DNA from 3 places in the Cupriavidus sp. 291-E7 genome. Region 2 is predicted to be linked to each of the others. Evidence: predicted binding sites of a transcription regulator. Region 2 holds the regulator's gene; each other region holds the start of a gene.

Region 1 (3,277 bases), on a different contig from region 2:
GGACGCGTTCGCCGACATGAAGGCGCGTGGCGAGCAGCTGCCGACCAGCGGCTTCGAGCAGATCCACATGCCGAAGAACACGGCCGCCGGCTTCTACATGGGCGCCTGGAGTCTGGCGCTGGGCTTCGCGCTGACCTGGCACATCTGGTGGCTCGCCGCCGTTGGCCTGGTTGGCATGGTGGTGGCGTTTATCCGCCGCGCCAACGATGACCATATCGACTACTACGTGCCGGCCACCGAGGTCGAGCAGATCGAAACCCGCTACCAGCAGCGTGTGGCTGCACAGGGCTGATAACGATGTCGACAGAAGTTCTTGACCGCTTTGGGGCGCAAGCCCCCGCGCATGCACACTCGCACGACGAGGCGCATGACCACGCCCATCACGACACCAGTGAGAACACCATCTTCGGTTTCTGGCTGTACCTGATGAGCGACTGCATCTTGTTCGCGTGCCTGTTCGCCGCGTTCGCCGTCCTGCGCGGCGAAGTGGCGGGTGGCCCGACGGGCAAGGAGCTGTTCGAGCTGAACTACGTGCTCGTGGAAACGGCAATCCTGTTGTTCTCGTCCATCACCTATGGCTTCGCTATGGTGTCGATGCAGAACCAGCAGCGTGGCCGCGTGATGTTCTGGCTCGCCGTGACGTTCCTGCTCGGAGCAGGCTTCATGGCGATGGAAATCAACGAGTTCGCGCACCTGATTCATGAAGGTGCCGGCCCGAGCCGCAGCGCATTCCTGTCGTCGTTCTTCACGCTCGTGGGTACCCACGGCCTGCACGTCGCCAGCGGCATGCTCTGGATGCTCGTGCTGATGTACCAGCTGTCGAAGAAGGGCCTGACCCCGGTCGTGGCCAAGCGCCTGAACTGCCTGAGCTTGTTCTGGCACTTTCTGGACGTGGTCTGGATCGGCGTGTTCACGGTCGTCTACCTGATGGGAGCTATGTAAATGGCACAGCAACACGCAAGCGCCGCCCACGGCGCGTCGCACGGCCACAGCAGCGTCAAGTCGTATGTGATCGGCTTCGTGCTGGCGGTGATCCTGACCGTGATCCCGTTCAAGATCGTGATGGACGGCTCGATCGACCGCGCCACCACGCTCTGGATCATCCTGGGCATGGCCGTCGTCCAGATCGTCGTGCACCTGAAGTACTTCCTGCACCTGGACGGCTCGGATGGCCAGAAATGGAACGTGATGGCACTGCTGTTCACGGTCCTGATCCTGTTCATCGTGCTGGCCGGTTCGCTCTGGATCATGCACAACATGAACGCCAACATGATGCCGTGGATGAGCAAGTGACCGTCGTCACCGGTATCTGAAGAAAACGGGACCCTCGGGTCCCGTTTTTTTTTGCCGCACCGTTATCTCTCGTCTCCCTTATGGGGACGGGGCGGGGGCAGGGGCAAGCGCCGCGACCCGCCGCGAATCTTCCCGCTGGTGCGCCAGGCACCGAACCCATTCCGTCATGCACCGCTTCGCGTCGATGCACGATCGCGGTGCAATCCATCAATTCGCCGCCGCCGATGTGATGGCACCGTCCTGGTGCGTCGCCTTTCCGGTTTCCCCAATTTGTCTCTCCCCCGTTGCCTGGCAACGGATTCCGGGTGGTCGTGCGCTTGGCACACTAGTTGCAGAAGCATCACCCGGGGTGCGTAGTCCCTGCCAAACACGACAAACTGGGAGCTGCAATGAAACGACGTGACATGCTGAAGCTGTCGGCGGTAGCCGCCGCGGCGATGATCGGTACGAGCCCGCTGATGGCGCAGACGAAGGAGCCGATCAAGATCGGCATCCTGCATTCGCTGTCGGGCACGATGGCCATTTCCGAGACTTCGCTCAAGGACGTGGCGCTGATGACGATCGACGAGATCAACAAGAGCGGCGGCGTGCTGGGCCGCAAGCTTGAGCCTGTTGTAGTGGACCCTGCCTCGAACTGGCCGCTGTTCGCCGAGAAGGCCCGTCAGCTGATCACCAAGGACAAGGTCGCCGTCACGTTTGGCTGCTGGACGTCGGTGTCGCGCAAGTCGGTGCTGCCGGTCTACGAAGAGACCAACGCGCTGCTGTTCTACCCGGTGCAGTACGAAGGTGAGGAGATGTCCAAGAACGTGTTCTACACGGGCGCGGCTCCGAACCAGCAGGCCATTCCCGCCGTGGAATACCTGATGAGCAAGGAAGGCGGCGGCGCCAAGCGCTTCTTCCTGCTGGGCACCGACTACGTCTATCCGCGCACCACCAACAAGATCCTGCGCGCGTTCCTGAAGAGCAAGGGCGTGGCCGACAAGGACATCGAAGAGGTCTACACCCCGTTTGGTCACAGCGACTATCAGACCATCGTCGCCAACATCAAGAAGTTCTCGCAGGGCGGCAAGACGGCCGTGATCTCGACGATCAACGGCGACTCGAACGTGCCGTTCTACAAGGAACTGGGCAACGCCGGCCTGAAGGCCAAGGACGTGCCCGTGGTGGCGTTCTCGGTGGGCGAGGAAGAACTGCGCGGCATCGACACCAAGCCGCTGGTGGGTCACCTGGCCGCCTGGAACTACTTCATGTCCGTCAAGAACGGCGAGAACGAGGCGTTCAAGAAGCAGTGGGCGGCATGGGTCAAGGCCAACAACCTGCCCGGCGGCGACAAGCGCGTGACCAACGACCCGATGGAAGCCACCTACGTCGGCATCCACATGTGGGCGCAGGCTGTGAAGAAGGCCGGTACCACCGACGTGGACAAGGTGCGCGCCGCCATGTACGGCCAGACCTTCAAGGCACCGGACGGCTTCACGCTGACGATGGGCGACAACCACCACCTTTACAAGCCCGTGATGATCGGCGAAGTGAAGGGCGATGGCCAGTTCAACGTGGTCTGGAAGACGCCGAAGCCGATCCGCGCGCAACCGTGGAGCCCGTTCATCGCGGGTAACGAAGGCAAGGCCGACAAGGTCGGCGGCAACTGAGGGTTCTAGCTCTCTCTCCCGCTTGCGGGAGAGGGTGGGGGAGCGGGCAGGCGTTGCTCGATGCGATGCCGGTGTATGACCCGCCGTGCCCGCTCCCCCGACCCCTTTCCCATTGCACGGGAGAGGGGGCCCGACAGGTGAACGCAAACAATCCCAAGACGCGAACCATCGCGCCCAAACAAGACTCCTGAATGCACCGACCCATCCGATCATGGTTACGCGCCACGCTCGCCGCGTTGCTGCTGGCCGTCGCTGCCCCGCTATGGGCTGCCACGCCGCTCACGCAGGCGGACCTGAAGCCGCTGGTCGAAGACGACTTCGACGCCAAGACCGCC
Region 2 (3,277 bases):
ACAGCGCGCTTGTGCGCTGCGGCGCCGGCTTCGCGGGTGGTGCCGCGAACTGGCCGGCCGGTTTGCCCACCCGGATATTGCCGCCGCGCCCGCATGATCTTCCGTCATGCGGCATGCGATTCGGTTCACCGGGACCGTTCTGCCTGTCATTGTTGTATGACGCAGCATACACCGAGCCGCGCAAGATGCGAACACCCCCGGCGCATCAATTGGTCGCCTCCGTGGCGTCAAGGTAACGGAGAAATTCAGGCCAATGACGTTACGCGCCCATCAAAAAAGCCGCGCAGATGCGCGGCTTTGCTCTCTTCCTATTAGTCCTCTCGGGGGACGCTGAGGTCCTCTTCCAGGGGCAGTTCAGGGTTTGCCAGCCTATTGTTGCTGTAGTTGGGCTTCGGCCATCTGGTACTTGACCGCTTCCCGGTCATGCCCTTGCACGCGGTCCTTGTAGCGGATCACCTGCCGGTCGAGCTTGTCGACGAGACAGTCGATTGCCGCATACAGGTCTTCGTGATGCGCTTCGACGAAGATGTCCTTGCCCTTGAGATGTAGATTGATTTCCGCGTACTGACGCCGGTCCTTTTCCTTGTGGTTGTCGACAGATAGCAGCACGCTCACGCCAATGACCTGATCGAAATGCCTGACAATTCGCTCCAGTTTCGTTTCCACATACTCACGCAGCGGTGGCGTGATGTCGAGGTGGTGTCCACTGATCTTGAAGTTCATAGCGCTTCTCCTTCTGAAAGAGCCGCACCAGGCAGGCGGTTGCGGCTCGGCTACAAAGACTTGCGGAGATTGACTGCGGGGATTTTCAGCGCTTCGCGGTATTTGGCCACCGTGCGGCGTGCGACCACAAAGCCCTGTTCGCCCAGCAATTCGGCGATGCGGCTGTCGGAAAGAGGATTCCTGGGTTCTTCGGCTCCTATCAGTTGCTTGATCAGCGCGCGGATCGCCGTGGATGAGGCCGCGCCGCCAGTCTCCGTGGAGACGTGGCTACCAAAGAAGTACTTCAACTCGAAAGTACCCATTGGCGTGGCCATGTATTTGTTCGTGGTCACCCGGGAAATGGTCGACTCATGTAAACCGAGTGTATCGGCTATTTCCCGCAAAACCAAGGGGCGCATTGCTATTTCCCCGTGCGAAAAAAAGTTCTTCTGACGCTCAACAATTGCCTGCGCCACACGCAGGATCGTATCGAATCGCTGCTGAATGTTCTTGATAAGCCACCGGGCTTCCTGCAGTTTCTGCTGCAGTCCCGCGGCACCTGCTTCTCCCTTCGCACCGCGCAGGATCTGCGCGTACATGTCGTTGATACGCAGGCGTGGCATCACGTCGGGATTCAGCTGTGCAATCCAGCCGCTGCCGCTCTTGCGCACGAACACGTCCGGCACCACGAAGTCCGCTTCCGGGCGGCTGTACGCATGCCCTGGATACGGTGCCAGCGAACGGATCAGTTCATGCGCGGCCTTTAATGCGATTTCGTCAACTTGCAGCGCTTTCTTTAGGCGCGTGTAATCCCTGACGGCCAGCAACTCAAGGTGATGGTTGACGATGGACAAGGCCAGCTCGCGCTGCGGATGCTTCAGGCGCTTCAATTGCAGGCTCAGGCATTCCGAGGCATTGCGCGCGCCCACGCCCGGAGGATCGAAGCTTTGCAGCAACGTCAGCATCGCCTGCACTTCCTCGATTTCGAACTCCAGTTCCTCGGGCAGTTCCGTGCAGATTTCCTCGAGTGACGCACTCAGGTAGCCATCGTCGTCGAGCGATTCGATCAGGAAGATGGCCAGGCCCTTGTCGCGCGCGGAAATCTTAAGCGGCGTCAGCTGTTCCATCAGGTATTCGCGCAGCGTGGGATCGGCATCGCGCAACTGCATCGGCGTCTTCTCGTCTTCGTCGCCCTGTGGGCGGCGCGCGAAGTCGTCGAGGCTCCAGTCGTTGCCATAGTCTTCACTGCCGGAATCGCTGAAACCCTCTTCCTCGCCACCCGCGGCATGTTCCTGACGGTCGTCGCCGTTGGCCTGCGGTTCGGCAGGGGCGGGCGCCGGTGCGCTTTGCAGGTTCACCGAGCCGTCCGCCGCCACGCGCAGCGGGCTTTCGATCCAGTCGTTTTCGCGTTCGAGCAGCGGGTTTTCCGTCAGCGCCTGCTCCACTTCCTGCTGCAGTTCGAGCGTGGAAAGCTGCAGCAGCCGAATCGACTGCTGTAGTTGTGGAGTGAGTGCCAGATGCTGGGAGAGGCGGAGCTGAAGCGAAGGTTTCATGCGACCTATTCTATGCGCATCTTTCCGTTGTTGGAACGGAATTTGCTACAACCTATCGCTACGGCTTCTTGATCGGAAACGGCTTTGGAAAAGCCGAGTGCAGGTGCGGTAAAAATGACCTGCCTGATGTGCGCGGCTGACCGCCCGAGGGCGGCCGTCCGCGGCTTTACATGCGGAAGTTTTCGCCCAGGTAGACGCGTCGCACGGACTCGTTGGCGATGATTTCCTCGGGCTGGCCGGCGGCCAGCACCGTGCCTTCGCTGATGATGTATGCGTGGTCGCAGATGCCCAGCGTCTCACGCACGTTGTGGTCGGTGATCAGCACGCCGATATTGCGCGCCTTCAGGAAGCTCACGATGCGCTGGATCTCGCCCACCGCAATCGGGTCGACGCCGGCAAACGGTTCGTCGAGCAGGATGAAGCGCGGCGACGACGCCAGCGCGCGCGCGATTTCCACGCGGCGGCGCTCACCGCCCGACAGCGACAGCGCCGGGTTGTTGCGCAGGTGGGCAATTTGCAGGTCGTCGAGCAGCGAATCGAGCCGGCGGTCGATCTCGGCCTTGCTCAGCGGCTTGCCGTTGTCGATCTGCAGCTCCAGCACCGCGCGGATGTTCTCTTCCACGTTGAGCTTGCGGAAGACCGATGCCTCCTGCGGCAGGTAGGACAGCCCCATGCGGGCGCGTTCGTGGATGGCCAGCCCGCTGATGTGCTTGTCGTCGAGCACGATGTCGCCTTCGTCCAGCGCCACCAGGCCAACGATCATGTAGAAAGACGTGGTCTTGCCCGCGCCATTCGGACCCAGCAGGCCCACCACCTCGCCGCTCTTCACATCGAGTGATACGTCCTTGACCACCGTGCGTGTGCCGTAGCGCTTCTTCAGGTGACGCACGACCAGCGTGCTGCTGTCGGTGCGGACGGCCGATGCGGTAGACGAGGCGGAAGCGGCGAGCGTGGCGGTATCGTTCATCAGGGACTGGCTGGTAATTCGTTAAGGCTTGGCGGGCGTGGTGGACGGCCGCAGG
Region 3 (3,277 bases), on a different contig from region 2:
CCGCCGGCATCATCATCGACTGGAACGACTTCGACCAGCTCTCGGCCGTAACGCCGCTGCTGGCGCGCGTCTATCCGAATGGCTCTGCCGATGTGAATCACTTCCATGCGGCTGGTGGCGTGGCCTACGTGATCGCGCAACTGCTCGATGCCGGCCTGCTGCACGAGGACGTCAACACTGTGATGGGGCGCGGCCTGGCTCGCTATACCGAGGAGCCGGTGATGACCGATGGCGCATTGCGCTGGCGCGAGGGTCCGACAACGAGTGGCGATGCAGCGGTGCTGGCGCCGGCCTCGGCGCCGTTCTCGGCCGAAGGTGGCCTGCGCCTGATGGCCGGCAACCTCGGTCGCGGCGTGATCAAGGTATCCGCGGTTACCGACGAGCATCGTGTGGTGCAAGCCCCGGCCCGTGTATTCGATACGCAGGAGGCGCTGCAAGCCGCTTTCGAAGCGGACGAACTCAATCGCGACGTGGTGGCGGTGGTGCGTTTCCAGGGGCCGAATGCCAACGGCATGCCCGAACTGCATCGCCTGACGCCGGCGCTGGGCGCGCTGCAGGACGCCGGCCACAAGGTGGCGCTGGTCACCGATGGGCGGATGTCCGGCGCGTCGGGCAAGGTGCCGGCCGTGATCCATGTGGGTCCCGAGGCGCTGGTTGGCGGGCCGCTGGCGCGCGTGCGTGATGGCGACATCATTCGCGTCGATGCCGTGGCGGGCACGCTGGAGCTGGTGGGAGACGCCGCCGCGCAGGCCGGGTTCGCGGCGCGCACGCCGACGCCCGCGCCGGTTGATGATTTCGCCAACTTCAGCATGGGCCGGGGCCTGTTTGGCCTGTTCCGGCGCCACGCACGCATCGCCGAGGAGGGCGGTAGCGCGCTCGACCTGTCCGAGGCCGATGCGGCTGCGGCTGTCCAAACGCGCGCCGCCGTCGCACAATAGGCGGCGTCAGGACTCCGGCTTACTCAGACATTTTCGTATTCCCCGGCATCTTCATGCCGGGGCACCGCCGTGCCACGCCGGGCGTGGGCGGCGGCTACCGACAAGGGTGGCAATACCACCCGATACCATGTTCGATGGAGCAGACATGATCTATATCCTGATGGGCGTTTCCGGCAGCGGCAAGACCACCGTGGGCCAACTGCTGGCGCAGCAATTGCACTGTGGCTTCCATGACGCCGACAGCTTCCACAGCGAGGCCAACAAGGCCAAGATGCACGCCGGCGTGCCGCTGACCGACGAAGACCGCTGGCCTTGGCTGGACGCCATGCGCTCGGCCATCGACACCGCCCGCGCCGAAGGGCGTACGCATGTTTTCACCTGCTCGGCGCTGCGCCAGATCTACCGCGACCGCCTGAGCCCGCCCGATGGCGGCGTGACGTTCGTGTTCATGAAGGGCGATGCCGCCACGATCGGCAGCCGGCTGTCGGTCCGGTCGGACCACTTCTTCAATCCGGCGCTGCTGCAAAGTCAGTTCGATACGCTGGAAGAACCGCGAGACGCGCTGGTGCTCGATATCCGCCGCCCGCCGGAAGCGCTGGTGGAGGACATCCTGGCCAAATGCCCGCCGGAGTCGGTTTCCTGCGGAAAGGCCGCCCGGTAGGGGGCACCAGAAAGCCAGGCATGCCCCAGGGCCTGGCAAGCATCTTGCTAATCCGTTTTCGCGTACCGGCGCATGTCTCGTGCATGCAACCCCTTGCGGGATTTGGTGGTACGGATATGCTTCAAAGCGTCGACTCGACGAGGCATCGATAAACGGGCGGCCGGCGGTGTTGCCATGCAGCAAGCCGGGGAGTAGTCAGGCGGCACGGCACCCGCGGCAGGCGCCCACATCCACGAAGGAGCGGCCATCATGGCGGCGCGGTTTTTCGACGAGATGCTGGAAGGGCGAGAGGACGGCACACTGACGGCCATCGAGGCCGGGCAGGTTTTGCCGTCAGGGGCGGTTCGGCCCCACTACCGGGGCTTTGCGGACTGGCTGGGGCGGCAGTCCGTGGCGACGATGGACAACAAGCGCGCGGAGGCGGACCTGATCTTCCGGCGCGTGGGCATCACCTTTGCCGTCTATGGCGACAAGGATGAGTCCAATAGCGGCACCGAGCGGACCATCCCGTTCGACGTGATACCGCGCGTGTTCCCGGCCAGCGAATGGGCGACGCTCGAGCGCGGCCTGCGCCAGCGCGTGGCCGCGCTGAACCGGTTTATCCACGATATCTATCACGGGCAGGACATCATCCGCGCCGGCGTGATCCCGCCCGACCAGATCTACAACAACGCCCAGTACCGTCCCGAGATGCTTGGCGTCGACGTGCCGCGCGATATCTACGCGCACGTGGCCGGTATCGACGTGGTGCGTGCCGGCGAGGGTGAGTTCTACGTGCTGGAAGACAACCTGCGCGTGCCGTCGGGCGTGTCGTACATGCTGGAAAACCGCAAGATGATGATGCGGTTGTTTCCGGACCTGTTCGCACGCAACCGCGTGGCGCCGGTGGCTCACTATCCCGATCTGCTGCTCGACATGCTGCGCAGCGTGTCGCCACAGAACATTGCCGATCCCACCGTGGTGGTACTCACGCCGGGCATGTACAACTCGGCCTACTTCGAGCACGCGTTCCTGGCCCAGCAGATGGGCGTGGAACTGGTCGAAGGCAGCGACCTGTTCGTCGACGACGACCATCTGTACATGCGCACCACGCAGGGGCCGCAGCGCATCGACGTGATCTACCGCCGCGTGGACGACGACTTCCTGGACCCGCTCGTGTTCCGGCCAGACTCCACGCTCGGTGCGGCGGGCTTGCTGTCGGTCTATCGCGCCGGCAACGTGACGATCTGCAATGCAATCGGCACCGGCGTGGCCGATGACAAGTCAATCTACCCCTACGTGCCGGACATGATCCGGTTCTACCTGGGCGAAGAAGCCATCCTGTCGAACGTGCCCACGTACATGTGCCGGCGTCCGGACGACCTGCAGTACGTGCTGGACCATATGGCCGACCTCGTGGTCAAGGAAACGCATGGCGCCGGTGGCTACGGCATGCTGGTAGGGCCGGCCGCGACCAAGGCCGAAATCGACCAGTTCCGCGAAGTCGTGAAGGCTCGCCCGGAGCAGTACATCGCGCAGCCCACGCTGGCCTTGTCCACCTGCCCGACGTATGTGGAGTCCGGCATCGCGCCTCGCCATATCGATCTGCGGCCGTTCGTGCTGTCGGGCAAGGAGGTGCGCATGGTGCCGGGCGGCCTGACGCGCGTGGCATTGCGCGAGGGGTCGCTGGTGGTGAATT

Evidence for each region. Region 2 encodes sigma-54, which starts transcription at its own class of promoters, with help from an activator protein. Its sites were predicted from a motif close to TGGCANGNAANCTGCTTT; they were not measured.
Region 1: urtA (urea ABC transporter substrate-binding protein) is a predicted target of sigma-54. The motif match lies at 1,612-1,629, and genes of this name have one in related genera.
Region 3: AC3FLX_RS22255 (circularly permuted type 2 ATP-grasp protein) is a predicted target of sigma-54. The motif match lies at 1,633-1,650, and genes of this name have one in related genera.

Annotation. Positions count from the first base shown of each region.
Region 1 covers NZ_JBYOJV010000010.1:17,362-20,638, reverse strand. The annotation lists gene cyoB (cytochrome o ubiquinol oxidase subunit I) at 1-292, shown strand, start outside; gene cyoC (cytochrome o ubiquinol oxidase subunit III) at 298-942, shown strand; gene cyoD (cytochrome o ubiquinol oxidase subunit IV) at 943-1,293, shown strand; gene urtA (urea ABC transporter substrate-binding protein) at 1,683-2,942, shown strand; gene urtB (urea ABC transporter permease subunit UrtB) at 3,134-3,277, shown strand, end outside.
Region 2 covers NZ_JBYOJV010000005.1:339,510-342,786, forward strand. The annotation lists gene hpf (ribosome hibernation-promoting factor, HPF/YfiA family) at 370-723, opposite strand; gene AC3FLX_RS12040 (RNA polymerase factor sigma-54) at 774-2,255, opposite strand; gene lptB (LPS export ABC transporter ATP-binding protein) at 2,422-3,222, opposite strand; gene lptA (lipopolysaccharide transport periplasmic protein LptA) at 3,244-3,277, opposite strand, start outside.
Region 3 covers NZ_JBYOJV010000013.1:108,139-111,415, reverse strand. The annotation lists gene edd (phosphogluconate dehydratase) at 1-938, shown strand, start outside; gene AC3FLX_RS22260 (gluconokinase) at 1,084-1,599, shown strand; gene AC3FLX_RS22255 (circularly permuted type 2 ATP-grasp protein) at 1,849-3,277, shown strand, end outside.